Regions from separate parts of the Dentiradicibacter hellwigii genome, predicted to be linked through region 1. Evidence: predicted binding sites of a transcription regulator. Region 1 holds the regulator's gene; each other region holds the start of a gene.
The links. Region 1 encodes HrcA, which represses chaperone genes, less so after heat shock. Its sites were predicted from a motif close to TNTTAGCACTCNNNGNCNNNGAGTGCTAANA; they were not measured.

Region 1 (10,173 bases):
TGCCGACTGAAAGACCGTACAGGGCAGATACAATGCGATGAATTCGGCCGGATGAGTCAATGCCGCCGGAGAAGAACGCATCGGAACACGCCGGGAAAGCCCCGGCCTGTTCATCAACGATAAAAACAGGAAGCAAGAAAGATTTTTCCGCCGCCATGATGTATTCCCTGCTTGCCATTGTGATCTGGGGCAGTTCCTTTGTCGCGGGCAAATATTCCTATACCGTCGCCGACCCCGTACTGACGGTGCAGTTTCGTCTGGTGATTGCAGCGTTGATCGTTGCGCCCGCCTTTGTCGAATCTTATCGCGCCGTTCCCGTGCATTTACGCAGGCGTCTGTGGCTGCTGGCGTTCATGAATTTTCCGTTGGTGTACCTCTTGCAGTTCATCGGCCTGAACCACACTTCGGCCGCCAGCGCGGCGACAATCATCGGCGCCGAGCCGGTGCTGTCGACGCTGATCGGATATCTCTTTTTCAAACAACGCACGCATCTGCTGAACTGGCTGAGCGCTGTGGCAGCCTTTGCCGGCATTGGGCTGATCGTTCTGGGCGGTGAACGCAGCGGTGAGGTCAGTCTGTTTGGCAGCCTGCTGTCTCTCGGCGCGGGGATTAGTTTTGTCTTCTGCCTGTATCTGGGGCGGGATATCATGCAAAGCATTTCCGCCAGAACCTATACCGTGACGACCCTGGTACTGGGGGCGCTGTTCTGTCTGCCCTTTACTTTTCTGCTGACGCAAAACTGGCATATCACGCCCAATCCCGGCGGCGTCTTCGCCCTGTTCTATCTCGCCATTGCCTGTAGCTGGCTGGCGATTCTTTTATGGAATAAAGGGTTGCGGTCGATTCCTGCCAGCGTATCCGGCATACTGATTGCCCTAGAGCCAGTACTGGGCGTGCTGTTTGCCATTGTGATCCTGGGGGAAAGCCCGTCGTCGATAACGGCCTGCGGCATGTTGCTGACGATGACCGCTACTGCCGTATGCGTGTGGTACGGGCAAAGGCGATAGTGGCTTCCTTTGCCAACATACGGCGTTGCTGCGTTGGCCTCGCCTTGCAAACAAGGATCGCCACAGCCTGCGCGCTGACCTTCCCACTATGAAACTTCTCTTGATGCCGTTGCGCTGAGCGGCAGCGCACCCCGCTGACTTTCTTTGCCTCGCCAAAGAAAGTCAGCAAAGAAAGGCGACCCCAGGCGCAGAAAACTCCTTGTCGCGGGCCGCTTGTCGGCGGGCTTGATAACTCGCTGCGCTCAGACAATCAAGCCCTTGTTTCCGCCAAGCTTCCCCGCGCCTGCGGCTGCGCCTAAGGGGTTTTAGGGCACTCCGTGCTTGCCTTATGCGCGAAAAGGCATGCTTGGAACCCCCGTGGATAGGGCGTTTGCGGGCGGGTACCTCTGAAACCCTTATAAATAAAAGGCTGGCGGATAGGCTGCCCGGAAGTGCCCTGTTTACAAGGGCTTCAGGGCATTCCCCTTGGAGATGCCCTATCCACGCGGGCTTCAGAGGGGGTGCCCGTTTTAATCCGGCGTTTGCCGAGTATGTGCGATGACGCGGCGGGCGAGCGTATGAATCCAGTCGTCGCGTTCGTTGAGGCAGGGGATGTAGTGGAATTCGCCGCCGCCCGCTGCAAGGAAAGTCTTTTTGCCTTCGATGGCGATTTCTTCCAGCGTTTCCAGGCAGTCGCTGACGAAGCCGGGGCAGATGACATCCACCCGCTGCGTGTGCGCTGCGCCCAGTTCCGCCAGCGTCTCGTCCGTTCTGGGGCTGAGCCATCTGCAATAGCCCGGATAGGACTGGAAAGCGATCCGGTAGTGTTCTGCCGACAGCCCGAGTTCGTGTGCGAGCAGTGCGGCTGTTTTCAGACATTCGTCGTAATAGGGGTCGCCGCGTTCGATGGTTCGGCGCGGTACGCCGTGAAAGCTCATGACCAGGCGATAAGCCGGGTCGGGCTGCCCTTCGCGCATCCAGTGTTCACGGACGCTGGCGGCGAGCGCTGCAATGTAGCGCGGATCGTCGGCGCGGAGGCGGAGTTTTAGGAGTTTCGGCGGGTTTTTTACGCGCGCTGCCCAGGCTTCGGCGGCGTCAAACACGGTCGCCATCGTGCTCGTGGCATGTTGCGGATAGAGCGGCAGCAGTAGGATGCGCCGCATGCCCTGGCGATGCAGGCGCGCCAGCACGTCGTCCAGCGCGGGGCGGCCGTAACGCATGGCATAGGCGACGTGCATCGGGTGTTTGTCCGCACCAAGAAACCCGCGCAGGAGCTTGGCCTGTTTTTCGGTGTGAATTTTCAGCGGCGAGCCTTCCGGCGTCCAGATTTTTTGATACCTTGCCGCCGAATGTTTGGGGCGGACATTGAGCACGATGCCGTGCAGCAGCGGCAGCCAGAGCAGGCGGGGCAGGATGACGACGTGCGGATCGGAGAGAAATTCCCTGAGGTAACGGCGCACCGAGGCCGTATCCGGCGCTTCCGGCGTGCCGAGGTTGACCAGCAGAACGGCCGTGCTGGCAAGGCTGGCGGCGTGCGGGCGGGATTCGTGCAGACCGGATTCGGCGCGGGAAGAAAAGCGGGGCATGGGCAATCGTCGGGCGCCGTCAGGAAGCGATCTGATGGGTCAGTGCCGAGGAGAGCAGTTTGGCCGTGATGTCGACGATGGGGATGACGTGCTCGTAAGCCATCCGCGTCGGGCCGATGACGCCGACCGAGCCGACGACCTGGCCGCCCACTTCGTAGGGCGCGGTGACGACGCTGCATTCGTCAAGCGGCGAAAGGCCGGATTCCCCGCCGATGAAAATCTGGATGCCGTCGGCGCGCAGCGAAACGTCGAGCAATTGCATGAGTGCGGCACGCTGTTCAAACAGGTCGAACAGTTCGCGCAGGCGCTTCATGTTTGAAGAGAGCTCCGCAACGTCGAGCAGATTGCGTTCGCCGGAAATGACATAAAGCGGGTCGGAACGGTGCAGCGCCTCGTCACCGGCGGTGAGGGCGGCGGCCATCAAATCCTGTAGATCGCTGCGCAGCCGGATCAGGTCCTCCTTAACGCGGTCGCGGATGTGCTCGAACTCATGGCCGGCGAAATACTGGTTCAGATAATTGGTGGCCGTGACGAGTTCAGCCGGCGAATAAGAGCGTTCGGTGAACAGAATGCGGTTTTGCACGTCGCCATCGGTTGTGACGAGGATCAGCAGGATGCGCTTTTCTGACAGACTGACAAATTCGATATGCCGGATTTTCAGTGACGTGCGCCGCGGCGTCAGGACGATGCCGGCGAAATGCGTCAGTTCGGAAACAAGCAGAGAAGCGTTGCTGATGAGGCGCTGTGGCTGCGAAGGCTGCAACTGGTCTTCGATGGCGTGGATTTTCTCCGTTTCCAGCGGTTGCGTGGTCAGCAGGCGATCGACAAAAAAGCGGTAACCGCGCGGCGTCGGCACCCGTCCGGCGGAAGTATGGGGGCTGGTGATGAAGCCGAGTTCTTCGAGATCGGCCATGACATTGCGCACCGTTGCGGCGGATAGATCGAGTCCGGAATACTTCGACAACAGGCGCGAGCCGACCGGCTGACCGTCGGCAATATAGCGTTCAATCAGGGTCTTGAGCAGGGTGCGGGCGCGTTTGTCGAGCATGGCGGCGATTCTACAAAAAGACGGGGTAGGGCGGAAGATGCGCTACCGGCGGATACGGGAAGTGCAATGGCAAAGATCATGGCACCTGCCGCCAAGCCCAGGATGCGTGACGCGCGGATGCGGGAAGTGCGGCAAGTGTGGCACGTGGCCTTCGACGCGATGTGCGGATTCGAGCAGGAATGCGTGATGCGCGGATGCGGCAAGTACGGCGCGGCGCTTGATATGGGGCAGCCAATGCATGGCCCTGCAGCTAGCTTGCCCGGAAAGGGTGACTGGCGCGTGCGGGGCGCCAGGCTCCGTGTCATTCCCCGTGTCAGGCCGCCTGTTCGTCCATCCTGTGGCTTAAATTATCGGATCAGTTGTTTATGCCGTGCGAGCGCAACGATGTCCGGACGGAAGGTTTCGAGAAAATTTCCTCATCGACGCCCTCGTGAGGACGCTATCCGGCAGACCAATTGTGTTGCTGATGCCGGTTTCCCCAAGGTTCATTGCCATCGCCCAAGGCGCGCCAAGCCGTCGCCCCCGTCCCTGCCGCGCTGTCTGCAAGTCTTGCCGGATGCGTTATGATGATTTTATGACCTTGTTTGATCGGGAGCGCGCCATGAATCTGCCCAATCGTTCTGCCTTATCCGCCCTGCCGACGCTGGCCGGCCTGAGCGATGCCTTTGACCGCGGCGAAATGACGCCGGATACGCTCATCGAGCGTGCGCTACAGCGCGCGCAGGATGCCGACTGCGCGCACATCTTCTGTACGCTCGATGCCACGCGCATCCAACAGGCTGCCGCGCAGGCAACACAGCGGCGGCAGGCCGGGCAGGCGCTGGGCGCGTTCGACGGCATTGCCGTTTCGTGGAAGGATCTCTTCGACCAGGCAGGTGAAATCACAGGCGTCGCCAGCCTGACGACCCGGGACGATGCGCCGAAGCTGCGCGACGCCCTGTGTGTGGCGCAGCTCAAGGCGGCGGGCATGATCGCTTTCGGGCGAACCAATATGACCGAATTCGCCTTTTCCGGGCTAGGGGTAAATCCGAATTTCGGCACGCCGGTCAACGCCTGGTCGCAGGGAGAAGCGCTTGCCCCGGGCGGTTCCTCGGCTGGGGCGGCGTTGTCGGTGGCGCGCGGTATCGTGCCCGTGGCCATGGGGTCGGATACGTCCGGCTCGGTGCGCATTCCCGCCGCGCTCAATGGCTTGGCCGGCTTCAAGCCTTCGTCGGCGCGGGTATCGTGCATCGGCGTCTGGGCGCTGGCGCCAACGCTGGACAGCGTCGGCCCGTTGGCCCATACCGTCGAGGACATCTGCCTGCTGATGCGGCTGTTGGCGGTAGATGCCGATGCGGCGCCGGCGCCGGCAGACAATGCCAGCGGCGCGGCGATCATCAGGGCGGTCGTACCGGACGGGGTATGGACCGAGGACGTCGAGCCGCAGATTCAGCGCGCGTTTGAACATAGTCTGGTACGCCTGAAGCAGGCGGGGGCGGAAATCATCCGCAAGCCGCTGCATGCGCTCGACAGGGTGGCCTCGCTGTTTAGTGAATATGGCACGCTGGTCGGCATTGAGGCATGGCACCTCCATCAGGAGGCGCTGACGCGGGCGCACCTGATGGATGCGCAGGTGGCGAAGCGCTTGCAGGCCAATGCCGCCTATCCCCTGCAAAACCTTTCCCGCTTACTGGACTGGCGGATGCGCCTGCAACGGATGCTGGCCGAAGAACTGCAAGGCGCGCTGCTGCTGATGCCGACGACGGCGATCGATGCGCCGCCCTTGCGCCGACTGGAAGAAGACGAAGCGTTTTTTGTCAAAGCCAACCGCCGGATGCTGCGCAACACCATGGCCTGCAGTTTTCTCGACCTGCCCGGGCTGACTTTCCCGACAGGCATCAACGACAACGGACTGCCCGCCGCGCTGCTGGTCAGTGCGGAAAGCGGCCGTGACGAAGCGGTGCTGGGCGCAGGGCAGGCGATGGCGCGCTGGCTGACCGGCGATCAGCCTTTGAACGAAAAACGGTAGGGGCGTCGGCGCCTGCCGCATTGCCAAAAGGAGGCGCCCCGAAGCCCGCTTGGATTGGGCGTTTCCCGGAACCCCCGTCTGAAATCCTTATGGATAGGGCGTTTCCGGGCAGGCGCCTCTGAAGCGCCCTATTTATAAGGGTTCCAGGGCATACCCCCCGGAGATGCCCTGTTTACAAGGGCTACAGAGCATCCCTCTTGGAGATGCCCTAAATACGCGGGCTAGCGGGCAGTCTCTCGGCAGAACCTAAAAACAAGGATTGAAAGAATTGTTTGACTGTAGGTGCTGACTCCGCCCGCAAGGCTTTTCTTGATGCCTTTGCGCTGAGCGGCAGCGCGCCCCGCTGACTTTCTTTGCCTCGCCAAAGAAAGTCAGCAAAGAAAAGCGACCCCGAGGCGCAGAAAACCCCTTGCCGCGGGTTGCTTGTCGGCGGGCTTGATAACTCGCTGCGCTCAAACAATCAAGCCCTTGCTTCCGCCAAGCCGCCCCGCGTCCCTCTGAAATAGCGGCTTCCTTTGCCAAAATACTGCCTTGGCTTCGCCTTGCCGTACTAAACGTACTGTCTGCGGCTCGCCGCCTTGTCTTTTGGCAAAGTCGAGCCGCTATGAGGCTTTCGGGGCACACTTCTAAACCCCGCGTGAATAGGGCGTTTCCGGGCAGGTGCCTCTGAAACCCTTATAAATAAGGGGCTTGCGGGCAGGATATCTGGAGACGCCTTGTTTACAAGGGCTTCAGAGCACCCCCCTCAGAGATGCCCTAAATACGTGGGCTTCAGGCCACCTCTTTTGGGAGATGCGCCTGTGCTTCCGCTCTCACGTTTTTCCAATTCTTCCCCTGTCGGGGAGATGCCCTAAATACGCCGGCTCTGGCGGCGCCTATCAGCCAGTGCTCTGTGTGATGGATTCTGTGCTGCAAAATGGGTAGTTTTCAGCAGCCTTTGGCTATTTCCCCCCAGAAATCTGGACTACACTGGATTACAGGTGGGCGTGATGGCGTGCCTGTCTGTGATGGGCTGGGTTTTTCGGCGTTGTATCTGCTGTTTCCTTGTGTCTTTGTATGTTTTTTCAACCGGCGCGGTTCGGTGCGCGCCCGGCGCCGACTGCGGATAACAGGAGAAAGTCATGGCAAAAAAGATTCTGGTGGCTTATGGCGTGGATGTGGATGCGGTCGCCGGCTGGCTGGGTTCCTATGGCGGCGAGGATAGTCCGGACGATATCTCGCGCGGCATGTTTGCCGGCGAAGTCGGCGCACCGCGGCTGCTCAAACTGTTTGAAAAATACAATCTGAAAACCACCTGGTTTGTTCCCGGTCACTCGCTGGAAACCTTCCCAGAGCAGATGCAGGAAGTGGCGCGGTGCGGTCACGAAATCGGCGTTCATGGCTACAGCCACGAAAACCCGATTGCCATGACGCGCGAGCAGGAAACGGCCATTCTCGACCATTGCATCGACCTGGTGACCCAGGTCAGCGGCAAGCGGCCGACCGGCTATGTGGCGCCGTGGTGGGAGTTCAGCCCGGTGACCAACGAGCTGCTGCTCGAACGCGGCATCAAATACGACCATTCGCTGATGCACAATGATTTCCATCCGTACTACGTGCGCGTGGGCGATAGCTGGACGAAGATCGATTACTCCAAGCATCCGAGCCACTGGATGAAACCTCTGGTGCGCGGTAAAGAAACGCCGCTGGTGGAAATCCCCGCCAACTGGTATCTCGACGATCTGCCGCCGATGATGTTCATCAAAAAATCGCCGAACAGCCACGGCTTCGTCAACCCGCGCGACATTGAGCAGATGTGGCGCGACCAGTTCGACTGGGTTTACCGTGAGCATGACTACGCCGTATTCACAATGACTGTGCATCCCGATGTTTCCGGCCGGCCGCAGGTCTTGCTCGCGCAGGAACGCCTGATCGAGCACATCAGCAGCCACGAAGGCGTGGAATGGTGCACCTTCGATCAGATTGCCGACGATTTCATCGCCCGCAACCCGCGCCCATAACCCGTAATCCGTAACCAATGCGGAAAATGCTGGGGAGATGAAAGATGCGGGCAGGCCGCCCGCAGCGGATTCCGGGCGGCCTGCGCGTGATTGCACGGACGTTTTTCGGAAGCTTCCATTTCACCGTTTCACGCAGGTTACGGTGGCCGGCGAGATGCGGTGCGGCTTTGACGGAAACGTATTTGGTATCGACCAATGCAGCCGGGCATGTTGGGTCATCGGGCTGAAAGCCGAGGGTGGACGATTGGGGGCGGCTAGGAGCGACTGGGAGTGGCTGGGTGTAAGCCCGTCGCCGAAGCGATGACAAAATGAACGCCGGCTGCCCTGCGGCAGTGCCTCTGTGTGGGCCATACGGCGCGGGCGATGTCATATGGTCATATGGCCCATGTGGCGATAATCAACAGGAAAGGATGAATTGCATGTGCGGACTTTGCGGCATCTTTGGCGAAAGCGCCGACTGGAGCCAGGGCGCGGCGCAGGCGGAAGCGGGGCAGAGCGCCGACCCGGTGGCGCGCCGGCGCGTACGCACGCAGCGCATCGCGCTGCTGAACCGGCTGCTGCGCCCCCTGCACCTGACGGTGAGCGACTGGCAGGGCAGCCAGTACCAGATCGGCAGCGCCACCGGCAAAACCCTGCTGGCCGACAACCTCAGCCAGATTTGGGCGGCGGTGCAGACGCTCGCCGGCAAACCCTACGACCCGCTCATTTTGTGATCCGGCTGTTCAGGGAGCCTGCTTACCATGATTTCTCCGTCCTCAAAAACGCCGGTCATCATCCTCACCGGCTTTCTCGGCGCCGGCAAAACCACGCTGTTGCAGAAAATCCTCCGCGCCGAACATTACGGAGACAGCGCCGTGCTGATCAACGAATTCGGCGAAATCGGCATCGACCAGCAGCTCGTCGCGCCCATCTCGCCGAATACCATCCTGCTCAGCTCCGGCTGCCTGTGCTGCCAGATACGCGGCGAACTCAAGCAGGCGCTGCTCGATCTGCTCGACCAGCGGGCGCGCGGGCAGGTTCCCCATTTCCAGCGCATCATCATCGAAACCACCGGCCTGGCCGAGCCGACGCCCATTGTCGCTACGCTCCAGGCCGATCCTGTGCTCTGTCACCAGCTCAGCATCCGGCATATCAGCGCCGTCGTCGATGCCGTCAATGGTGCGCAAATGCTCGCGCAACAGCATCCCGTCTGGATGCAGCAAATCATCGCTGCCGACAGCATCCTGCTGGCTAAAAGCGACATTGCCCCCGCCGCCGCTCACTTGCGGGAACAGCTGCGCCGCCTGCTGCCGCATACGCCAATCCTGATGCACAGCCTGAATGACCCCGCGCCGGAACTGGATGCCCCCGGCGCATCGCCCGCTCCGGCGCTTGCCGCCACGGCGGAAACGGCGGCCTGCGCGCACGGCCACGAAGCGGCGGAAAGTGTAGAAAGCGTGGAAAGCGCCATCCACCGCCAGGGGCATGTGCATTCGCTCTCGCTCAATATCGACACGCCGATCGACTGGATCGCCTTCAGCGTCTGGCTCTCGGCGCTGCTGCACGCCCACGGCGCGGCCATCTGGCGGCTGAAGGGCATCCTCAACGTTGGCGAAGCGTACCCCGTGCTGATCAATGGCGTGCAGCACATGATTTACCCGCCGCAGCATCTGGCCGACTGGCCGGAAGATACGCGGCAAGCCGGCCGACGCTCGCAACTGGTCATCATCGCCAACGGGCTTGACCCCGAACGTATTGAAGCCTCCTTCCGCCGGCACGTACTGGGCGAAGCGGCCTGAAACCCACCAATTTACGCCGGCGGGAAAAATGAAAGCGGCCTGATTAAACCCGCCTGAACCGGTCAGAAATCAGCCTGCCATTCCGTCTGTTGTAATAGCCGGAAAAATCTTCCCGTGAATTTTTCTGCGCCGGCTGTCGTTTTCTGGAAAATGACTAAAGCAACAAAATTATTATTTGCGGCGCCTCTGGCTAATGCTGTTAACTAAATAGCCACGAAACGATGGAAACTATAGCTCCGAATGCTAATACAATTCTCCATACTGCATTGTTTGCACTGAATTTAAAAGCAAATCCAGAGCTTGTTTTTATCAATAAACTGGCAATAAAAATTAGATAACTGACCAAAGGAAAAGCTGTCATTACAAAAAATATCTTCCACGAAGATACAGAAAACATATCGTTATACTGTTCTTTTGGTAATACTAGAATTAATAGTAAAAATATTATTGAAATAAAAAGGCAAATAATAGATACCACTTTCCCTTTTTGAGGCCATGGAAAGAATAGGCTCCATATGTCAATCTTCCCTTTTTCCTCTAGCATAAAATGTAAAAGAGTTCCGTGACCCATAACAAAAAATAAAGAAACGCACCCTAAAAGAAATACAAAAACCATTGTGTAAACTCCTAAAATTCATCTGGCAACTATTTTTATATTCTGCCTAAATTCATAGTTTTTACCTTTACTTTTTCCCGCAATCTTGATGGTAAAACTTTGTAGGGTGGTTCTCCTTTACTTGGCGTGATTTTTTGCTAGGAAAAACTTC
Region 2 (10,173 bases), on a different contig from region 1:
TTTCCCGCCGCATATTGCGCCACGTTACCGGAGCCGGAGACGAGGACCTTTTTGTTGGCGATCGAATCGTTGCGGGTTTTCAGCATGCTTTCGGTAAAGTAGACGACGCCGTAACCCGTTGCCTGCGTGCGAACCAGGCTGCCGCCGTAGGTCAAGCCCTTGCCGGTGAGCACGGAGGTGAATTCGTTGGCGATGCGCTTGTATTGGCCATATAGATAGCCGACTTCACGAGCGCCGACGCCAATGTCCCCGGCCGGCACGTCGAGATCGGCGCCGATATGGCGGTACAGCTCAGTCATGAACGCCTGGCAGAAGCGCATCACTTCGGCGTCGCTTTTGCCTTTGGGGTCGAAGTCGGAACCGCCCTTGCCGCCGCCCATCGGCAGTGTGGTCAGCGCGTTCTTGAACGTTTGCTCGAAGGCCAGGAATTTGAGCACATCGAGATTGACGGTCGGGTGGAAGCGCAGGCCGCCTTTGTAAGGGCCGATGGCGGAGTTCATCTGGATGCGGTAGCCGCGATTGACCTGTACCTCTCCCTGATCATCCGTCCAGGCGACGCGAAAGGAAATGACACGCTCCGGTTCGACGAGGCGCTCCAACAATTTATCTTTGGTGTACTTGGGGTTCTTGGCGATAAACGGGGCAAGGCTGCCGAAAACTTCTTCGACCGCTTGGTGAAAGACCGTCTGATGCGGGTCACGCTGCTTGATTTTCTGGAATAAAGTGTCAAAACCGCTCATTTCAATGCTCCTATGGCTGAGGTTGTAAAAATGGATGAGGCTGGGAGGGTTGCCGACAAAATCAGTACGCGTTGACGCGCGATGACCATGACGTATGAAGCATGCCGGCAGTCTCGGGGATCTCGTTTGCTATGCATCCCGCGGCGGCGGGACGGGCAGAATGCATTCGATCCACGCGTCGGGCCGGCAGACTGCGATTGCAGGGATAGGCAGCATCCGGTGTGACCGGCGTTGGGGGAAGCACAGCAAAAAGAACGGAAAACGTGTGGATAAGACGCTGATGGCGCGAACCTGGAACGGGTTCGCGCCAAAATGCTCTGCGGTGTCGATTCCTGCCGTTTCTGCGTCGGGATTCTGCATGGTCTAAAGTCGAATGGCGCTATGCCACAACGGCGACGGATTATGCCTGAATTAGATGGTGTTTGTATAGAACATTGTGCTGACAAACACGAATCAAATTGCGCCTTCGTTGGTATGCCGCCGCGTGCTTTCGCGCATGATCGCGCACAGCAGACACTGGCAAGGTGGAAATTCTGCCGAAATCTGACCGCTAGAAGACGACGAGTGCGTCGTGAGAGCGTATTGGCGGTGGCCGTGCCGACGGGCTGAGCAGGCATCCGGTTGATGGCGCAAATGGCCCGATACATCGCAAATGGCCCAATACATTGTTCCAAAATTGTTGTGCCTCTTTGGGATACGCGTATCGACAATGATCCGCAGAGACTGTCAGGCCCTGTTGTCCGTGGTAAGAACGATGGACGAATTTGTCTTCGTTGGCCTCATCAGGGCTGTATGCGCCGGTGAGGTGAGGCTGATACCGATGCGGGTGATTTGACGATCTGTACGCCAGGGATGTGGAGAGCCGTTACAAAATTGGCGGATATTTGTGTCGCCGGAGAACGTAAAAAATAACTCGCCGGAGGTAGTCATCCGGCGTAGTTAAATGAGCGTCTGGGTGAAATGCCGGCCCTGCCATGCATGGCAAACCGGCGGGAAGATGGGCGGAGAATAAGGTGATTGATGTTAGGCCGCCAGCGGCGTCAGATGCTCACGCATTTTCTGCATGGCCTTGCTTTCGATCTGGCGGATACGCTCTGCCGACACGCCAAATTGAGCAGCCAGTTCATGGAGGGTCGCGGGGTCGTCCGCCAGCCAGCGCGCCTCGACGATCCGCCGGCTACGTTCATCGAGTATGCCCAGGGCCGCCTGCAAGCCTTCGCCCTGCAAGTGATCAGCTGCCTGGCGTTCGAGCACGCGCATGGGCTCGTGACGGCTGTCTTCAAGATAAGCGATGGGGGCGACAGCGTCGTCTTCATCATTGCCGGCATCGAGTGCCAAATCGCGGCCGCTCAGCCGCGTTTCCATTTCAGCGACTTCTTCCGGTTTGACGTTCAATTGTTGCGAAATGTCGGCAATCTGCGCCGGGCTTAGGGCTTCGCTGCCCGATTTGAGACTGCGCAGGTTGAAAAACAGTTTGCGTTGCGCCTTGGTCGTGGCAACCTTGACCAGACGCCAGTTACGCAGCACATACTCGTGAATCTCGGCCTTAATCCAGTGAATGGCAAACGATACCAGCCGCACGCCCTGCCGCGGGTCGAAACGCTTGACTGCCTTCATCAGGCCGATATTGCCTTCCTGAATCAGGTCGGCGTGCGGCAAGCCATAGCCCAAATAGCCGCGTGCGATCGAAACTACCAGCCGCAGGTGAGAAAGCACCAGTTGACGCGCCGCTTCCAGATCGTTTTCCTCATGAAAACGGGTGGCCAAGCTGAATTCTTCCTCTTCCGTCAGGATCGGGAACTGTTTGGTCGACTGAATGTAGGCGTCGATGCTGCCTGTCGAAGCGATCACCGGAAGCGCCAGAGTTTGTGTCATAAAGTTTGCTATCTCCTTGAAGAACAATAACTACAGCTTCATAAGCAATGCGTCGCGCACATTTAAATGCGCGCACGTTCATTGAGGACGCGATGAAGTTTAGCACTCTACGCATGAGAGTGCTAAATCAAATGAAAGTTCCGTGTAGCAATATGTAATCAGGTGCCAGAAATCCCCGAAGGCATAGAGAAACCCTAAGAAGAATTATGAAATTCACCTTGTAGATCAATGGGCTGTGCGATGTTTTCGACGAGTACGAAGCTGCTTTTCCAGCACGCTTCAACATTCCTCTTTCGTCATGAGCTATAAAGAAAATAGGTAAAAGCCGAAGAAGGCAAGCAAGGAGACAGATATGGTCACAAAAGAAGCGTTCGTGCGGGGGATGCACGTCCGGCTCAATGAGGCGAATCTTGAAATCGAACGGTTAATTACTCGGGAAGACCGAATTGATGCCGCCGCCTACGCTGAATACACGCACCATATCAATGTGTTGCGGCATCGCTGCAATGCTTTGCATTGTGCCCTGGAAAAGTTTCAGGCCTGCCATGACAGTGGCGATGAAGCGAAAATTCTGAAATCCAGCGTGGATACGGCGTGGGAAATTCTTGCGCAAACCTTGGCTTCGGCGCAGGAACGTTTCTTTTAGGCGTCTAGCGCGGGGGTATGGCCTGACCATGCGAAGTCCGAGGCGCAAAAAGCGTTTCGCTACTATTCATTTACGTGAGGACGTGATCTGAGGACGCGCTGCCTTGCGCGAGGGCGTCAAGAAATTCCGCAACATTGCGCCTTAAAACTGTTTGCCGGATCGACATCATGTCTGATGGGCGCCGTCGGGCAGGATAATTTTACGGTTGGTCGGTACGTGCCGAGGCATTCGGTGGTGACCTTGGCGCAATGACTGCGCGATCGTCCCGCACGGGGTATGCCGAATCCGTGTAAAAAGCGACACGTCTTGGCGATATGGCGCCCGAAATCTGGGGAAGCCGCCTTTTCGATGCGTATCGTTCCGTTCCGTGCCATTCGTAGGCGCTGCGCAATCACAGGCATCGCTAGCCTATGCGCGCCAGAGTCGGAGCGATTACGCTTGCCTTTGTTGCAGTACTTTCTTGCCTTGAAGGTCGCCGTGCGAGCCGGTGTTCAGGATCAATCCGGCGAAGATCAGCGGGGAGATGGGGGTATATAGAGTAGCGGGGTTATGCGGGGTGATGGCGCGCCATGATGAAATAGCCGGCAGTCGCCAGCGCGGCCAGTCCGGCGCAGGCGCCCATGGCGAGGGCCAGGCCGAGCGTCGATTGCCAGGCGATTGGTGCAATGACGCCGGCGATGAAGCTGCTGACCAGCGACTGGATGAAATTCTGGCATGAAGCCGCCGTGCCGCGCTGCTGTGGAAAATGGTCGAGCGCCAGCAAGGTCAGGCTGGGCATGATCAGCGCCATGCCCAGTGTATAGATAGGGATGGGTAGGATGCTTAGCGGCAGCGAAGGCGGCCAGATGAAGTTGATGCCAAGGTTGATGAGCGCGGCCAGTCCGACCAGCAGATAGCCATACGCGATGGTGCGTCGGAGCGAGATCCGTCCGGCGGCCTTGCCGGAAAGCCACGCCCCGCTCAGCATGCCAGCCATGGCCGGACCGAACAGCCAAAGAAAGGCGGTGGCCGGAATGCCAAGATGGCGCACCAGAAATTCCGGCGCCGACATGATGTAGACGAAAAAGCCGGAAAAAATGCAGCCCAGCCCCAGACTGGCGGCCAGGAATACGGGCGAGGTCATGATGCGCCAGTAGGCGCGCAGCAGATAGCCGGGGCGCAGGCTCTGCCGCTGTTCAACGGGCAACGTTTCCGGCAGGTGGCGCCAGCAGGCGAAGATCAGCGCGGCGGCCAGCAGCATCATGAAGGCGAAGACCGAGCGCCAGCCGAAAGCGGTTTGCAGGTGGCCGCCAATGACCGGCGCGGCAGCTGGCGCGATGGCGAACATCATGGTCATGTGCGACATCATGCGCTGCGCCGCCGGACCGTTGAACAGATCGCGCACAATGGCGCGGCTGAGGATGACGCCGGCGCCGGCAGACATGCCCTGAATGGCGCGCAGCAGCCACAGATGTTCGATGCGCGTGGCAAATATGCTGGCGGCGCAGGCAAGCATGAAGATGGAAAGCGAAACGAGGATAACGCGGCGGCGCCCTAGCGCATCGGAAATCGCGCCGTGCCAGAGCGACATCAGAGAAAACATGAACAGATACGCCGTCAATGTTTGCTGGACTTCCAGCGGCGTGGCGTGCAGCGATTCGCCGATGCTGTGCAGCGAAGGCAGGTAGGTGTCCATCGCAAACGGGCCGATCGTCGACAACGCTGCCAGCAGCAGGGCAATACCGCCGATGTCGTGCGCGGAACGGCAATTCTGCATCAATGTATCCTGCCGTTTTCCTGCTATTCGCGGGCGAGGCGGCGATACTGGACGGCCTCGGCCACATGCGCGGCGCGAATGCTGTCGCTGCCAGCCAGATCGGCGATGGTGCGCGCCACCTTGAGGATGCGGTGATAGGCGCGCGCCGACAGTCCCAGTCGCTGCATCGCCTGCCGGAGCAGGTCGGCGCCGGCCGGATCGGACTGGCAGTAACGTTCGATTTCCTGGTTTCCCAACCGGGCGTTGGCCTGCCCCTGCCTTGCCAGCTGCCGTTCGCGTGCCGCGCAGACGCGCCCGCGCACGGTGGCGGAAGACTCGCCGTCGGCCGGGCCTTGCAGCGCTTCCGGCGGCAGGGCGGGCACTTCGATGTGCAGGTCGATGCGGTCGAGCAGCGGGCCGGAGAGTTTTCCGCGATAACGCGCAATTTGGTCGGGCGTGCACCGGCATTGACCGCTTGTGCTGCCCAAATGCCCGCAGGGACAAGGGTTCATTGCCGCGATCAGCTGGAATTGGGCGGGAAATTCGGCTTGCCGACCAGCGCGCGCAATGTGAATGCGGCCGTTTTCCAGCGGCTCACGCAGCGCTTCGAGCACGCGGCGATCGAATTCCGGCAGTTCGTCCAGAAACAGCACGCCGTGATGCGCCAGTGAAATTTCGCCCGGGCGCGGCACCGTACCGCCGCCGACCAGCGCCGCCGAAGAAGCCGTGTGATGCGGCGCGCGGTAGGGCGGCCAGGCGAAGCGTTCGGCATGGAACTGCCCGTTGAGCGAGAGCATGGCGGCCGATTCGAGCGCCGCCTGCCGTGTCATCGGTGGCAGCAGGCCGGGCAGGCGAGTGGCCAGCATCGATTTGCCCGTGCCCGGCGGGCCGACCAGCAGCAGGGAATGTGCGCCGGCGGCGGCGATCTCCAGTACGCGCCGGGCTTGTGTCTGACCGCGCACGTCGGCTAAATCGGCCAGATCATTCGTCGATAAGGCCGGTGCGTGTTCGGCCTCTGCCGGGCAGGCGGTCAATGCGGTCTCGCCGCGCAAATGCTGGCAGACCTCCAGCAGGCTATGGGCGCCGAATACGGGCGCATCGTGCACCAGTGCGGCTTCAGTCGCGCTGGCCGCCGGCAGGATAAAGCTGCGGCCGGTGTGACCAGCGGCCAACGCCATCGCCAGCGCGCCGCGGATGGGACGCAACATGCCGGAGAGCGAGAGCTCGCCGGCAAATTCATAATCATTCAGCGCTGTATCCGGAATCTGCCCGGACGCGGCGAGGATGCCGAGGGCGATGGGCAGGTCGAAGCGCCCCGATTCCTTGGGCAGATCGGCGGGCGCCAGATTGATGGTGATGCGTCTGGCGGGGAATTCAAAGCCGGAATTCTGCAAGGCCGCGCGCACGCGGTCACGCGCTTCCCGAACCTCGGTGTCGGGCAGACCCACCAGCGTCACACTCGGCAGCCCGCCGGCTAGATGCGCTTCGACGGCGACTGACGGCGCGTGGATGCCGTCGAGGCTGCGGCTATGGACGATGGCGAGCGACATGGACGGGCGTTGTTTTGCAGGAGACAGAAGGGACGGCGGATGCGGTTGGGCAGAGGTTTCGGCCAAGGGACGCAGTCTAAACAATCTGGCCGGAAAAGTGGGAGGGAAGTGGGCAGAAAGAGGAAAGAATCGCGGAGGAATATGGAAAAAAGCACGAAAAAGAAAAGGAACGAAAAAAGTCAGAAGAACAAAAAGCAGCCACGCCGGCGGTGTGGGAAGACGGTGACTGCATCGGGCGTCGATCTATTGGCTGCGGTCGTTATCGTCGTGGTCTTTTGCATTGTTTTTTATCACCCACGCGCCGTGCCCGCCGGGTTTCATGCTTGCCATGCGCAGGCTGCTCGATCGCCGGGAGAATCGGCGCGCCGGGGATATATTTCCTATGCGAGTACGAAAAAAACCACGGATAACGAACGGCGCACTGTTTAACTCATCGAGGAGGCTTCCTGCGCGGGCACGAAAGACCCATAGCTGCTGCGGTACGCACCGATAAAACAGGCGAACGATGCCCGTCCGGAAAGGCCGAAAAATTGGCGGTGCCTGGTGGGCGGCGCAGGTATAATGCAACCGGTTACTTTTTGGTTTCACCGGCATGCCCGCCATGCTATTTGCGGCAGTTGATCTACGAGCTTTTCAATCCCGACTTCACCCGATTTTTTTACTTCCGACGAGGGCGTCATGATTAAGCGTATTCTCTTTCAGGACACTACTTTCCGCGATGGATTCCAGTCCATATTCGGCGCGCGCGTGCTGACCAAAGATTTTATTCCCGCCGTAGAAGCGGCGGTAGACGCCGGCATTACGCATTTCGAGTCGGGCGGCGGCGCGCGCTTTCAGGCGCCTTTCCTGTATTGCGGTGAATCGGCCTTCGACATGATGGACGCGTTCCGCAAGGCGGTCGGCCCGGATGTCCGCCTGCAAACGCTGGCGCGCGGCATCAACGTCGTCGCGCTCGAGCAGCAGCCGGCCGACATGATCGACCTGCATGCAAAGATGTTCAAGAAACACGGCATTACCCGCATCCGCAATTTCGATGCGCTCAACGATGTCAATAATCTGATTTATTCCGGAAAATGCATCGTTGACGCGGGCCTGGAGCACGAAGTCGTCGTGACCATGATGGAACTGCCGCGCGGTTGCTCGGGCGCGCACGATCCGGCGTTCTACATCAAGGTGCTGCGCCAGATTCTCGATGCCGGCGTGCCCTATACCAGCGTCTGCTTCAAGGATGCCTCGGGGACTTCGAACCCACGCAAGGTATACGAAACCTTCAAACAAGCGCGCAAGCTGCTTGGCGACAAAGTCGAGCTGCGCATCCATAGCCACGAAACCTGCGGCACCGGCCTGGCGCAATATCTGGCGGCCATCGAGGCCGGTTGCGACGGCGTCTGTGTGGCGCGCGCGCCGCTTTCCGGCGGCACCTCGCAGCCGGATCTATTCTCGCTTTGGCACGCGCTCAAGGGGACTGACTACGATCTCGGCATCGATATCGATAAGCTCATGGAAGCCAACCGCATCGCCAAGGAATGCTTTAAGGATTATGAGTTTCCGCCGGAAGCGCTGGGCGTCGACTCGGAAGTGATCTTCAGCCCGATGCCGGGCGGCGCGCTCACCGCCAACACGCTGATGATGCGCAAGGACAAGACCTTCCACCTGTATCCGAAAGTGATCGAGGCGATGTCCGAATGCGTGGCGCGCGGCGGCTTCGGCACTTCGGTGACGCCGGTGTCGCAGTTCTACTTCCAGCAGGCGTACGCCAACGTGCTGATGGGCAAGTGGGAAAAAATGACCGACGGCTATGGCAACATGGTGCTCGGTTATTTTGGCAAAACGCCGGTGGCGCCCGATCCGGAAATTGTCAAGATCGCCTCGGAGCAGCTTAAGAAGCCCGTGTTTACGGGCGACCCGATCAAGGATCTCGAACCCGGCATTCCCAAGGCGAGAAAACTGCTTGAGGAAAATGGCCTGCCGGTGACCGACGAAAACATCTTCATCATCGGCGCTTTTGCCTCCAAGGCGGGCAACAAAGGACTGGATTTCCTCAAAGGCAACTTCAAGGTTGACGTGCCGAAGAAAGACCCGAACAAGGCGTCTGCCCCTGCCGCCGCGCCCGTTCCTGCGCCTGTGCCGGCACCCGCTCCCGCTCCCGCGCCGGCAGACTTTGGCGGCAATCTCTACCACGTATCGATTGGCGGCCAGGCATTCGATGTGCGTGTCCGGTCAGAAGACTAAGCAACGTTCCGGCCGGGCACATCGGCGGACGTTTTATCTTCATTTCGCGGCGTTTCTGGAACACCGCGCCGCTCAACAAGGCTCCCCCTGCGGGAGCCTTTTTTCCAGGAACCGTTTCCTATGCAGATCGACCCGTCCCAACATACCGCGGCCGACAATTACAAGCTGTTGAGCAATCTGATTGTGCCGCGCCCAATTGCCTGGGTAAGCACCCTGGGCGAACACGGCCTCGTCAATCTTGCGCCGTTCAGCTTTTTTAATGCCGTCAGCGCCGCGCCGATGTATGTGATGTTCAGCGTCATGCAGAACGAGTCCGGCGTGCCGAAGGATACGGAACGCAACGTGCGGGCGCGGAAGGAATTCGTCGTCAATCTGGTGACGGAAGATCTGCTCGATGCGATGAATCTCTCGGCCGCCGACTTTCCGCCGGACATCAGCGAGGTGGACGTGGCCGGCCTGCATTGCGCGCCGTCGGTCAAAATGGCGACCCCGCGTATTGCCGAGGCCAAAGTGAGCCTGGAATGTTCGCTGTACAGCGAGCAGCCGTTGGGTCATTACACGATGTTCATCGGCGAGGTGCTCATGTTCCATGTCGCCGATGAGCTGCTCGGCCCGCGCCTGCGCGTCAATGGTTTTGCGCCGCTGGGCCGTATGGGATCGCCGTCGATGTACTGCCGCACGACGGATGCCTTCAATACAGCGCGCATCAGCTACGCGCAGTGGCTGGAGAAAAATGCCGGCACGCCGCCGGCGGGCGGGAACTGATTGGAGGGATGCGCGGGCTGCCGGCACCTGCCGCTGTGCCTGTCCGGGCGGCGGGTATAAGCCGTGTCGGGTGGTGGGCTGGAGCCGTCGGGCAGGTTGCCTGGCGCGCTGGATGAGGTATCTGACAAGGTGTCAGACAAAGTATCGGACAATATGTCGGAAAGGCGCTATTCCGGGTTATGGGCGAGAACCGTTTTTTCTTCTCCCACGGCCCGCTCCATTTGCGCCACGCGGGTTTCCAGCGCCTGGAGGTTGGCGCGCGTGCGTTGCAGTATGTTCGCCTGCACGTCGAATTCCTCGCGCGTTACGAGGTCGAGTCGGGTAAACACGCCGGAAAGCAGGGCGCGGATGTTTTTTTCGATATCGGCGGCGGGGCTGGCGGCAATGACGGCGCTCAAGTGCTTGCTAAGTTCGTCGAAGAATTTGGAGTCGATCATGGCGGCGCTTTCAGTGGGGAGCGGAACGAAAAGAGTCGGAAAAGCAGCGGCAAAGAGTCTAGCACACGCCTTCTTCCGGCCGGCGACACGCCGGCTACTGGCTGGCAAGTATCGCCGGCGTCCGCATGGATAAAGGGTTTCAGGGCACCCTTCGGAACCCGCGTGGATAGGGCGTTTGCGGGCAGGCGCCTCT
Region 3 (10,173 bases), 110 kb from region 1:
CGCCGTTTCCCGGTACGCCGCTTTATCGGCGTTTGCAGGATGAGGGTCGCCTACGCTTCGATGCCTGGTGGCTGGATTTGCGCTACCGTTACAACGAGCTTCCTTTCGTGCCCAGGCAATTGTCACCGGAAGCCGTCACGCAGGGGTGTGTCGAGGCACGCCGCCGCTTTTATGCCTGGTCCAGCATCCTTCGGCGCAGTTTGGGTAATCGGGGCGATGGATTCATGTTTCGCCATTTTTTTCCGATCAACGCGTTGCACCGGAACGAAATTTCTCTGCGCAACGGCTATCCGCTGGGTGATGAAAGCGAATTTGTCTTGGACGCGCCATGATTCACCTACGCCTTGCCACGCCTGATGACGACGCTACGCTGCGTGCATTGTTGCGCAGCAACCCGATGCCTGGGTGGGTCAGCATGGCAATGACGCGAGAGCCGTCTTTCTTTGCAGGCGCCGGCCATTTCGGGCGCGAATGGGTAGTGCTGGGACATGCTGCGGAAGATGTGGGTGAAAAGAAAGACGCAAGGCGTACCGGTATAGGAGAGGCCGGCGAGGCGGTAGGAATGTACGTTTGTACCGAACAGCCGCTGCACTGGAACGGCGTGCAGACCCAGGTGGGCTATCTGGGCGGTTTGCGGATAAACCCGCGCTATCGACATCGCTTGCGGCTCCTCAAAATTGGCTATGCGTCGATTCCGCATTTTACGGCAGAGTGCAAGGCCGCTCTTTGGTATACCGCAATTGCGTCGGAAAACCGGACGGCGCGTCGATTGCTGGAGGCCGGTCTGCGCGGCCTGCCGCGCTATCGTCCGCTGAACGAGCTGGTTACGCTGGCGCTCCCCAAAGCGCGCGGTCGCCGGCATGGGGCATGGCGGCGGGCGATGCCTGGCGAACTGGAAAATCTTTGCCGCTTCCATAACCAACAGGCAGGTCGTTACCAATTTTCGCCGGTGATCGATCCCGTGCGGGCAGAGGCGACAGGTGCGGTTTTTTATTGTATCGATGGCAACGCTGGCCCGTCGGCCGTGATGGCGCTTTGGAATCAGCAGGCCTATAAACAGGCGATGGCCTGCGCCTACCGGCTGCCGCTGAATGCATTGCTGCCGCTCTACAATGGTTACGCCCGCCTGGCAAAAAGAATCGTCCTGCCGCCGCCTGGGAAAGCGCTCGACCAGACATTTCTTGCCTTTCTTGCCGTGTCAGAAACGTGTGAAGACGAGTTTCCAATGCTGATTGAAGACGCGCTCGCACTTTGCCCAACGGCAGTGATGAGTCTGGGCCTGCATGCCGGCCATCGCTGGCTCGACCCGGTGCTCAAGCGCTTTCGGCCGACCGCCTACCGGACGTGGATCTACACCGTTGCTTTTGACGATGTCGTGCAGCATTGCGCTTGCATTACGCTGCCCGATGGCCGCCCTGCCCAACCGGAGGTGGCCGTGTTATGAGGATTGCGCTCATCCGCCCGAATATGGGCGATTACCGTTCCGGCGATGCCATGCCGCCGCTGGTCATGGGTATTCTGGCGGCGCGGGCAAGCGGGCACGAAATTCTTTTTTACGACGATAGGGTCGAGGCCGTGCCGGAGAAACTGGATGCCGATCTCGTCGCCATGAGCGTTGAAACCTTTACCGCCCGCCGTGCTTATGAACTTGCGGCGCATTTTCGACGGCAAGGTATGCGGCTGGTCATGGGTGGATATCACCCGACTTTTTTACCGCAGGAAGCGTTGGCGCATGCCGATGCGATCATCATCGGCGATGCCGAGGGCGCATGGGAGCGCCTGCTTGCCGATGCTGAAGCCGGGTGTCTGCATCGGATTTATCGGGGCGATAACGATGCGCCGATGACGCAATTGCGTATCGATCGCTCCATTTTTGCTGGAAAGTCTTATGCGCCCGTCGATTTGGTCCAGTACGGACGCGGTTGCCGGTTTGCCTGCGACTTTTGTTCGATTCATGGTTTTTATGGCCATCGGGTGCGGGTGCGGCCGGCTGTGGACGTTCAGCGTGAACTAGAAGCAATCAGGGAAACCGTTGGCCGTAACCGCCTGTTGTTTTTCGTCGACGACAATCTATTCAGCAACCGGGAAAATCTGACAGCGCTGCTGGCAGCCATTCGTCCGCTCGGATTGCGTTGGTCATGCCAGATCAGTATCGATGTCGCACGTGATCCAAAGCTACTCGACGGCTTGGCTGAGGCCGGTTGCCGCTATGCGCTCATCGGCTTTGAGAGTCTGGAGCCGGAAAATCTTGCCCAGATGAAAAAGCGCTGGAATCAGGTGTCCGGCCATTACCTCGACGTCGTGCGCGCATTGCACCGGCGCGGCATCGGCATCTATGGAACATTCGTTTTCGGTTATGACCGCGATACGCCGGAAACCATTCGCCGTAGTCTGGATTTTGCCCTGGAGGCGCGGCTGGAAATCGCCAATTTCAACCCGCTGACGCCAACGCCAGGTTCCGGACTTTACCAGCGTCTCGCACAAGAGAAGCGGCTGTTATCGCCGCAGTGGTGGCTCGATCCCAAATATCGGTACGGCGACCCGATTTTCATCCCACGTGCTATGTCGCCCGAAATGCTGGCGCAGGAGTGTTTTGAGGCTAAGCGCCGTTTTTACGCCTGGTCGTCCATCGCCCGGCGTGTATTGGGCGGCGATATGCCATTTTCCGGCTTTTGTACGGCAATCACGGCTATCGCTAACCTTATTTCCCGCCGCGAAATTTATCGCAAGCAGGGACGTGTGCTTGGCACCTAGGAAAACGTGTGAAAGTTACCCTGATCAAGCCGACGATCGGCCGCCGCGAGCATAGCCTGTATGTCGACGAAGGGCGTATGGAGCCTCTGATGCTGGGCGTGCTCGCTGGCCTGACGCCGCCGGATATCGAGGTTGTTCTGTACGATGACCGGATGGAGGCGATTCCTTACGATGAGCCAACCGATCTTGTCGCCATCACTGTCGAAACCTATACCGCACGGCGGGCATACGAGATTGCCGCAGAATTCCGGTTGCGGGGTGTGCCGGTTATTCTGGGCGGAATGCATGTTGCGCTTTTGCCGGAAGAGGCAGCCATGCACGCCGATAGTATTTTTGTCGGTGATGCCGAAACGGGTTGGCTACAGGTGCTTGCCGATGCCCGCACCCAGCGGTTGCGGCGGCGCTACGACGGTGCGCCCGGCATTGCACAATCCGGCAATGTTCGTCCGCGGCGCGATCTGTACGCCGGCAAAGGCTATCTGCCGATTACCTTGATGCAGTTCTCGCGCGGATGCCGCTTTGCGTGCAGCTTTTGTGCAGTGAGTCAGTATTTCGGCAAAAAGCACTACCTGCGCCGGATTGATGAAGTTGTGGCTGAGATCGAGAGCCAGCCGCGCCATTTCATTTTTTTTGTCGATGACAACATTGCCTCGGATCGTATGGCGCTTAAAGAGCTGTGCCATGCGCTCATCCCGCTGTGCGTGCATTGGATCAGCCAAGCCAGCCTCGATGTGACGCAGGATCGGGAGTTGATGCGGCTCATGGAACGAAGCGGTTGCTGGGGGCATGTCATGGGCTTTGAGTCGATTAGCCCTGGAAGTTTGCGGGATGCACGCAAGTCGCCGAATATCCGGGGGTTTTCGCATTACGCGCAGGAGATTGCCGTTTTGCGCGACCACGGCATGCAAACATGGGCGGCATTTACGCTGGGCTACGACCACGATACGCCCGCCAGTATCCGCGCAACGGTGGACTTTGCGCTACACAATAAATTTACCTTCGCTGCTTATAATATTTTGATGCCCTATCCGGGGACGCCGCTTTATCGCAAGCTGGCGCAGGAAAACCGGCTGCTCTATGACGGCCGGTGGTGGTTACATCCAGAATACCGATTCAACCATGCGGCCTTTCGCCCGGCGCGCATGTCGCCCGATGAACTCACGAAGGCTTGTCACGCTGCGCGCACGCGTTATAACAGCCTGGGGGGTATGGTCTGGCGATTTTCGGACTGGCAAACCAGTTTCCGCTCTTTGGGAAGGGTTTTATCGTATTGGCGTTACTCGTTATTGTTCCGCAAGGAAGTGTATAAGAAGCACGGTATGAAATTCGGACTGCGATGATTTCTGCAATTCGGCTTTATCAATATATTGCGCCGCTTATTTTGACGCCTGCATCATGGTATTTATGGTGGCATGAGTACGATAATTTGCAGCAGACGCTGGCAGCGTGGCTGACGCCTATCTTGTGGGCATACATCGTGCCGGCCGTTGGTACCAACGTGTGTCAGGTGTGGGAATTTGATGTCCGCTGGAAACTGGGGCGTTTTCGACCTCATCATGGTTTTGTTTTCGGCAGCGCTACGGCGATGATCGCCTGGCTTGTGCATGGACGACCGGTGGATGGCTTTGCCGACGCGCTGCGTTATGCACTGGTTCTCTGTTCTGTGCTCGGCTTCTGGAACCTGCTGTACGAGGTTAAAGCCCTGCGTATTGGGATGCTCAAGGTGTACAACGAGCCTTGGGCTGCGGGGCGGGGCGAGGAGGCCATCGCTTTTGATTATGCCCCTTGGTTTTTTGGCGGGTTTGGCGCCGTTTATGGCTTATCGATCGGGATGCTGGAGTGGTTCGTTCATCATTTCGGAGTTCCGGCTGCGATGTTGGGCTTTATGTATATCGCCGCCAGTCTCGTGTTGTGTATCGCTATTCCCGTACTCGGCTTTATCCGGCATTCAATGCGCCGTTATGGGCATGCCGGTATCCGTCCAGTCAACAAAAATAACCCGGAGAAAGAAGATTCATCATGGCCGGTCTCTTAAATACCGCTATTCTGGCGCTTTCGCTCGCGGCGCTGTGGCTTTGCCAGTGGGCAGCCAGTCACCTTTCAGTAGGTTATGCGCTGTTAGCCGTTTGGGTATTTAGTCTTGTTGCCAATACGCCGTTTGCCATTATGCATGAGGCCGTCCACGGCGTGGCTAGCCGGAATCGGCGCTGGAACGAGCTGCTTGGCCTTGTCGCCGGTTGGGCGTTTCCTACCTCTTTTTCCATGCAGCGTGTGGCGCATGAAGGGCATCACTGCCGAAATCGCACGGATTTCGATCTGTATGACTACTATCTTCCCGGTCAGTCGAAACGGGTGCGCAATCTCTGGCTGTATCTGGGTAATTTGTTCGGGCTGTACTGGTGGTCGGTCGTCTTCGGCAATCTGGTTTATCTGCTGGCGCCTAGCCTTTACCGTTCGCGCTTTTTTACTGAGCGCCTGTCACCCGCGCTTGGCTTTGGGCCTTATGTCGCCGATCTGGCAAAACTGCCGCCTTTGCGGGTATGGGTGGAAATTGCGTTGGCCTTTATGTATCAGGCCGGAATGATCTATTGCCTGGATCTCAAAATGGCAAGTGTTATTGCTTGTTACTGGGCGTTTGCTTTGCACTGGTCTGCGCTTCAGTATGTTGATCACGCTTGGAGTGCTCGCGATATTCGTAACGGCGCATGGAATCTTAAGGTGTTGCCGCCATTTCGCTGGATCGCGCTGAACTACCATTACCATCAGGCGCACCATCAGCATCCTGAGGCGCCTTGGTTCGATCTGCCGAAATTCGTTGATCCCGCTGCGCTACAGCCTTCGTTTTGGCGCATTTATCTGAGTCTATGGAAGGGCGTGCGCCCGGCACCGCCTATGGGCGCACCTGCTGACCTAGATTTTCTTTTTCCGGCGGCCGATCAACCAGCCAATGATGGCGCCCATTAGCAGACCGCCGGCGAGACCGCATAACGCGGCCTTCCCAAGCGCCCGTTCGGCTTCGCCCAGAATCGGGTTGTCCAGAAAATTCGTACCAATGTGGATACCGCGGACTCTCCAGCGACCATCGTCTTCTTTAGCCATTGTGGCTGTCCAGCGTGTGTGCATCTCGTAAGGACGACCGTCGCGGAGAATATATTTCTCGACGCCGCTGCCAACGACAAGCCCCCACGATTTATCAGCGGAAAGCTCGGTTAGTGCGTCTGCTGTAAAACGGATTTCCAGTTTCGAGAGATATCCCTTCTCGCCGAACCATTTGGTGAAATAGCGGGAAACGTCGGGCCGGCTACTCAGAAACTCCTGATTGATGGGGGTCGCCCGAATATGTTCGCTCAATACAGGCAACATTTCGTCGTAGTTTCCCGAGTTAATGGCCGATTCGACAACCTTGAGCGTTTGCCTCAGCTCATGGTGAATCTCTTCATCCGTTGCCTCTGTAGCATAGGCAGTGTAAGCCGAAAAAATGAAGATCAGGCCAAGCAGTAACTTTCCAACGATATTGTTTTTAGACATTTCTTTCCTTTACGTGACAATGCATCAACAGCGCTAATGCCAGTCCGGACAATACATCAAGAAAATGGTGCTGGTGAATAAAAAGCGTAGAAGCCATGATCGCGATGAGCCAGCAAAAAAGCAAGATACATATCGACCGACCGATTTGTTGCGAGGCAATGGCAAGGATAATGGCTGCGGAATAGACTACATGCAGAGAAGGAACGAGGTTGTAGGGGCGGTCGATGGAAAACAGCGCCTCAAAAATTGGGCGATAAAGAGGATCCGACGGCACGATGCGCGGAAAGCCCAAACGGGCAGGGAAAGCCAGAAAAATAAATCCAGCAATGCATGTTGCCCAAATGAGTGCCCTTGCCAAACGCTCCATGGCCTTAGGTGGCAGGAAAAATGGGGGGAGCAAGAACAGGACGTACATCGAGAGGTAGAGCCAGATAAATTCTGGCATAAAAGGTATGTTAAGTTCCCATGCAAAAAAGAGCTCGTGTTGGTAGTCACGATATCCGGCCAGCCAGTTTGTGAATGGATAAATACAAAAAAACGCCAGACCGATACGACTGCCCAAGATGAAAAAAACGATGGTGCGTGTTCTGGAAAGTGGCCGAGAAGATACGTTGAAAAGAAACGGAAGAGAAATCTCGGATACCGGGCTCGTTTCATTTTTTCCGCAGAGTGGGGCTGGGGAGCCCTGGTTTGCGGGAGGAGGGGCGGCATGCATATCAATAAGATCAGGCATTCACTTGAAAAAATCAACTCCTGCCCTTACTATTAGCACTCGGCAGCGTTGAGTGCTAACAACGCATGCATGTATCCTTTCGGCGACTTTATGGGCGCCGAAAAAGTCAGTCTTTACATAGTGTTAAAACATAGGAGACAAGAGTATGAAGATTCGTCCTTTGCATGATCGCGTGATCGTTAAGCGTCTGGAGGAAGAACGCAAGACCGCTTCCGGCATCGTAATCCCCGACAATGCCGCCGAGAAGCCGGATCAGGGCCAGATTCTGGCTGTCGGCCCTGGTAAGCGCGATGAAAACGGCAAACCCGTGGCGTTGGACGTCAAGGTAGGCGACCGTGTGCTGTTTGGTAAATATGCCGGTCAAACCGTCAAAGTTGATGGCGAAGAACTGCTCGTTATGCGTGAAGAAGACATTATGGGCGTTGTCGAAGCCTGAGTCCTTCTCCGGTTAGATGTCCCTTAGTCTCTACTGATTACTTGATTTAAGGAGTTTTTCATGGCAGCAAAAGACGTTAAGTTTGGTGATTCCGCCCGTTCCCGCATGGTTGAAGGCGTCAATATTCTGGCCGATGCCGTCAAGGTGACGCTGGGGCCGAAAGGACGCAATGTCGTTCTTGAACGCTCGTATGGCTCGCCAACCGTGACCAAGGATGGCGTTTCCGTCGCCAAGGAAATTGAACTAAAGGATAAGTTCGCCAATATGGGTGCGCAAATGGTCAAGGAGGTTGCCTCCAAGACTTCCGATATTGCCGGTGACGGCACGACGACGGCGACGGTGCTGGCGCAGTCGGTGGTCCGTGAAGGGATGAAATACGTGGCGGCCGGTATGAATCCGATGGATCTTAAGCGCGGTATCGATAAAGCGGTCGCAACGATCGTCGAAGAGCTGAAAAAACTTTCCAAACCGTGCAAGACTTCCAAAGAAATCGCCCAGGTTGGCTCGATTTCGGCCAACTCGGATGCCGATGTCGGCAAGATCATCGCCGATGCAATGGACAAGGTTGGCAAGGAAGGTGTGATTACTGTTGAAGATGGCAAGTCGCTGAATAACGAGCTGGATGTTGTTGAAGGCATGCAGTTCGACCGCGGCTATTTGTCGCCGTACTTCATCAACAATCCAGATAAGCAAGTTGCCATTCTGGACAATCCTTATGTCCTGCTGTTCGATAAAAAAATCTCAAATATCCGCGATTTGCTGCCGGTTCTTGAGCAGGTTGCCAAGGCAGGCCGTCCTCTGCTGATCATTGCCGAAGATGTTGAGGGTGAAGCGCTGGCGACACTGGTTGTTAACAATATACGCGGCATCCTTAAGACTTGTGCTGTCAAGGCGCCCGGCTTTGGCGATCGCCGCAAGGCCATGCTCGAAGATATCGCCATTCTGACGGGAGGCCAAGTGATCGCCGAGGAAGTTGGCCTGACGCTGGAAAAAGCCACGCTCAACGAGTTGGGGCAGGCTAAGCGCGTTGAAATCGCCAAGGAAAATACGACCATTATCGATGGCGCGGGTGTTGCTGCTAACATTGAAGCCCGCGTCAAGCAGATTCGTACGCAAATCGAGGAAGCAACCTCCGATTACGATAAGGAAAAACTGCAAGAGCGTGTTGCCAAACTGGCGGGCGGTGTGGCGCTGATCAAGGTTGGCGCGGCGACCGAAGTTGAAATGAAAGAGAAGAAGGCTCGTGTCGAAGATGCGCTGCATGCGACGCGCGCTGCGGTGGAAGAAGGTATTGTCGCGGGTGGCGGTGTTGCCCTATTGCGTGCCCGGTCGGCAATTGGCGGAAAACTCAAGGGGAATAACGCCGATCAGGACGCCGGTATCAAGATCGTGCTGCGCGCCATCGAACAGCCGTTGCGTGAAATCGTTGCCAATGCAGGCGATGAACCTTCCGTCGTGGTCAATGCCGTCATCAACGGTAAGGACAACTATGGTTACAACGCGGCCACAGGCGAGTACGGCGATATGGTTGAAATGGGCGTGCTTGACCCGACCAAGGTGACTCGCACCGCATTGCAAAACGCCGCTTCCATTGCCGGCCTGATGCTGACCACTGACTGCATGGTGGCTGAGCTGGCTGAAGATAAGCCGGCTGCTGGCGGCATGCCGGGAGGCATGGGCGGTATGGGAGGCATGGGCGGTATGGACATGATGTAAGAGATTCATCCTGCCTCTGGTTTATTACCAGAAACGGAATGCTTCGATCGAACCCCGTGCGGTTATTCCGCGCGGGGTTTTTATTTGGTTCGTATCCAGGGTGTTATCGGCGCATATCGTGCATTAACGTGGTTTATCCGACATGGGTCGAAAGCGGTACCAAGCATGTTCCGGTGATTTTTATGTGGTGGCATTGTTTTTTCCTCACGGCGCGCCTAACATATCTCCTGACGCCCCGGGGCTGTTGCAATGTTGCACAGGCAGTTACAGTGGCGTGCCGTTAGTAGTGTTGTCTTCTGGTGTAACCTGCCATTTGTTTGTGGCCGTTCTGAACATCAACCAATAATAGGAGTTTAATGATGCTGACCGAGGAAGAAATTACCCAAGCCCGCGCGACGCTTGATGAACTCAAAGTAGAACATCGAGACCTCAACTTGATCATTGAACATCTCGCCGCCACACCTTTACCAGATCAGGATCAGCTTCTGGTGCATCGTCTCAAGAAGCGCAAACTCATGCTCAAGGATAAGATTTATCAGCTTGAACGTTCGCTGCCCTGAGCCTTACTCTCTTTCTGTGCCTGAAAGGGCAAGTCGGACACAGAATACACGTTGTTCCTCTATTGATGTACAAGTCTGGCAGAGGCGTGTATCTATGCAATAGGTGAATGGCGGAGTGTCCGTATAGCTCAGGGCAGAACGGGTTGGTATCGTGCTCATTGCCAAGTAGCACACACAGGCGATGCACATAGAATCGATGGCATACGCTTTCCCAACAAGACGGTGAAATCTAGGCTACGCAATATGGTGCGTACGACGGGCGCGGTCGGCAAGTAACGTTATCGGGAAAGCGAAGGCCTTCGACAATATCGGTCGGTAAGCTGCGACTGATAGCAGGGCATCCTGTTTCTATTAAATCGAATTCCCTTGTTCGGAGAACTGGAGAAGGAGGAATCCACATGGAAAACCCAAGCATTCTCTCTCACGTTTCATTGGGTTCAAATCGT

Region 2: rpoH (RNA polymerase sigma factor RpoH) is a predicted target of HrcA. The motif match lies at 2,713-2,743, and genes of this name have one in related genera.
Region 3: groES (co-chaperone GroES) is a predicted target of HrcA. The motif match lies at 7,046-7,076, and genes of this name have one in related genera.

Annotation. Positions count from the first base shown of each region.
Region 1 covers NZ_JBEUWX010000002.1:1,161,736-1,171,908, reverse strand. The annotation lists gene ABCS64_RS07665 (hypothetical protein) at 1-157, opposite strand, end outside; gene ABCS64_RS07660 (DMT family transporter) at 156-1,007, shown strand; gene hemH (ferrochelatase) at 1,517-2,572, opposite strand; gene hrcA (heat-inducible transcriptional repressor HrcA) at 2,592-3,620, opposite strand; gene ABCS64_RS07645 (amidase family protein) at 4,195-5,628, shown strand; gene ABCS64_RS07640 (polysaccharide deacetylase family protein) at 6,750-7,628, shown strand; gene ABCS64_RS07635 (hypothetical protein) at 8,048-8,341, shown strand; gene ABCS64_RS07630 (CobW family GTP-binding protein) at 8,369-9,406, shown strand; gene ABCS64_RS07625 (hypothetical protein) at 9,606-10,022, opposite strand; gene ABCS64_RS07620 (DUF5625 family protein) at 10,140-10,173, opposite strand, start outside.
Region 2 covers NZ_JBEUWX010000003.1:70,905-81,077, reverse strand. The annotation lists gene gdhA (NADP-specific glutamate dehydrogenase) at 1-740, opposite strand, end outside; gene rpoH (RNA polymerase sigma factor RpoH) at 1,764-2,615, opposite strand; gene ABCS64_RS11255 (sll1863 family stress response protein) at 2,968-3,261, shown strand; gene ABCS64_RS11250 (multidrug effflux MFS transporter) at 3,809-5,017, opposite strand; gene ABCS64_RS11245 (YifB family Mg chelatase-like AAA ATPase) at 5,041-6,546, opposite strand; gene ABCS64_RS11240 (hypothetical protein) at 6,688-6,975, shown strand; gene ABCS64_RS11235 (hypothetical protein) at 7,225-8,778, shown strand; gene ABCS64_RS11230 (flavin reductase family protein) at 8,899-9,543, shown strand; gene ABCS64_RS11225 (accessory factor UbiK family protein) at 9,711-9,980, opposite strand.
Region 3 covers NZ_JBEUWX010000002.1:1,272,163-1,282,335, reverse strand. The annotation lists gene ABCS64_RS08175 (B12-binding domain-containing radical SAM protein) at 1-332, shown strand, start outside; gene ABCS64_RS08170 (hypothetical protein) at 329-1,444, shown strand; gene ABCS64_RS08165 (B12-binding domain-containing radical SAM protein) at 1,441-2,754, shown strand; gene ABCS64_RS08160 (B12-binding domain-containing radical SAM protein) at 2,763-4,094, shown strand; gene ABCS64_RS08155 (hypothetical protein) at 4,091-4,789, shown strand; gene ABCS64_RS08150 (fatty acid desaturase) at 4,774-5,718, shown strand; gene ABCS64_RS08145 (YybH family protein) at 5,665-6,282, opposite strand; gene ABCS64_RS08140 (phosphatase PAP2 family protein) at 6,275-7,015, opposite strand; gene groES (co-chaperone GroES) at 7,161-7,451, shown strand; gene groL (chaperonin GroEL) at 7,512-9,167, shown strand; gene ABCS64_RS08125 (YdcH family protein) at 9,524-9,727, shown strand; gene ABCS64_RS08120 (VOC family protein) at 10,126-10,173, shown strand, end outside.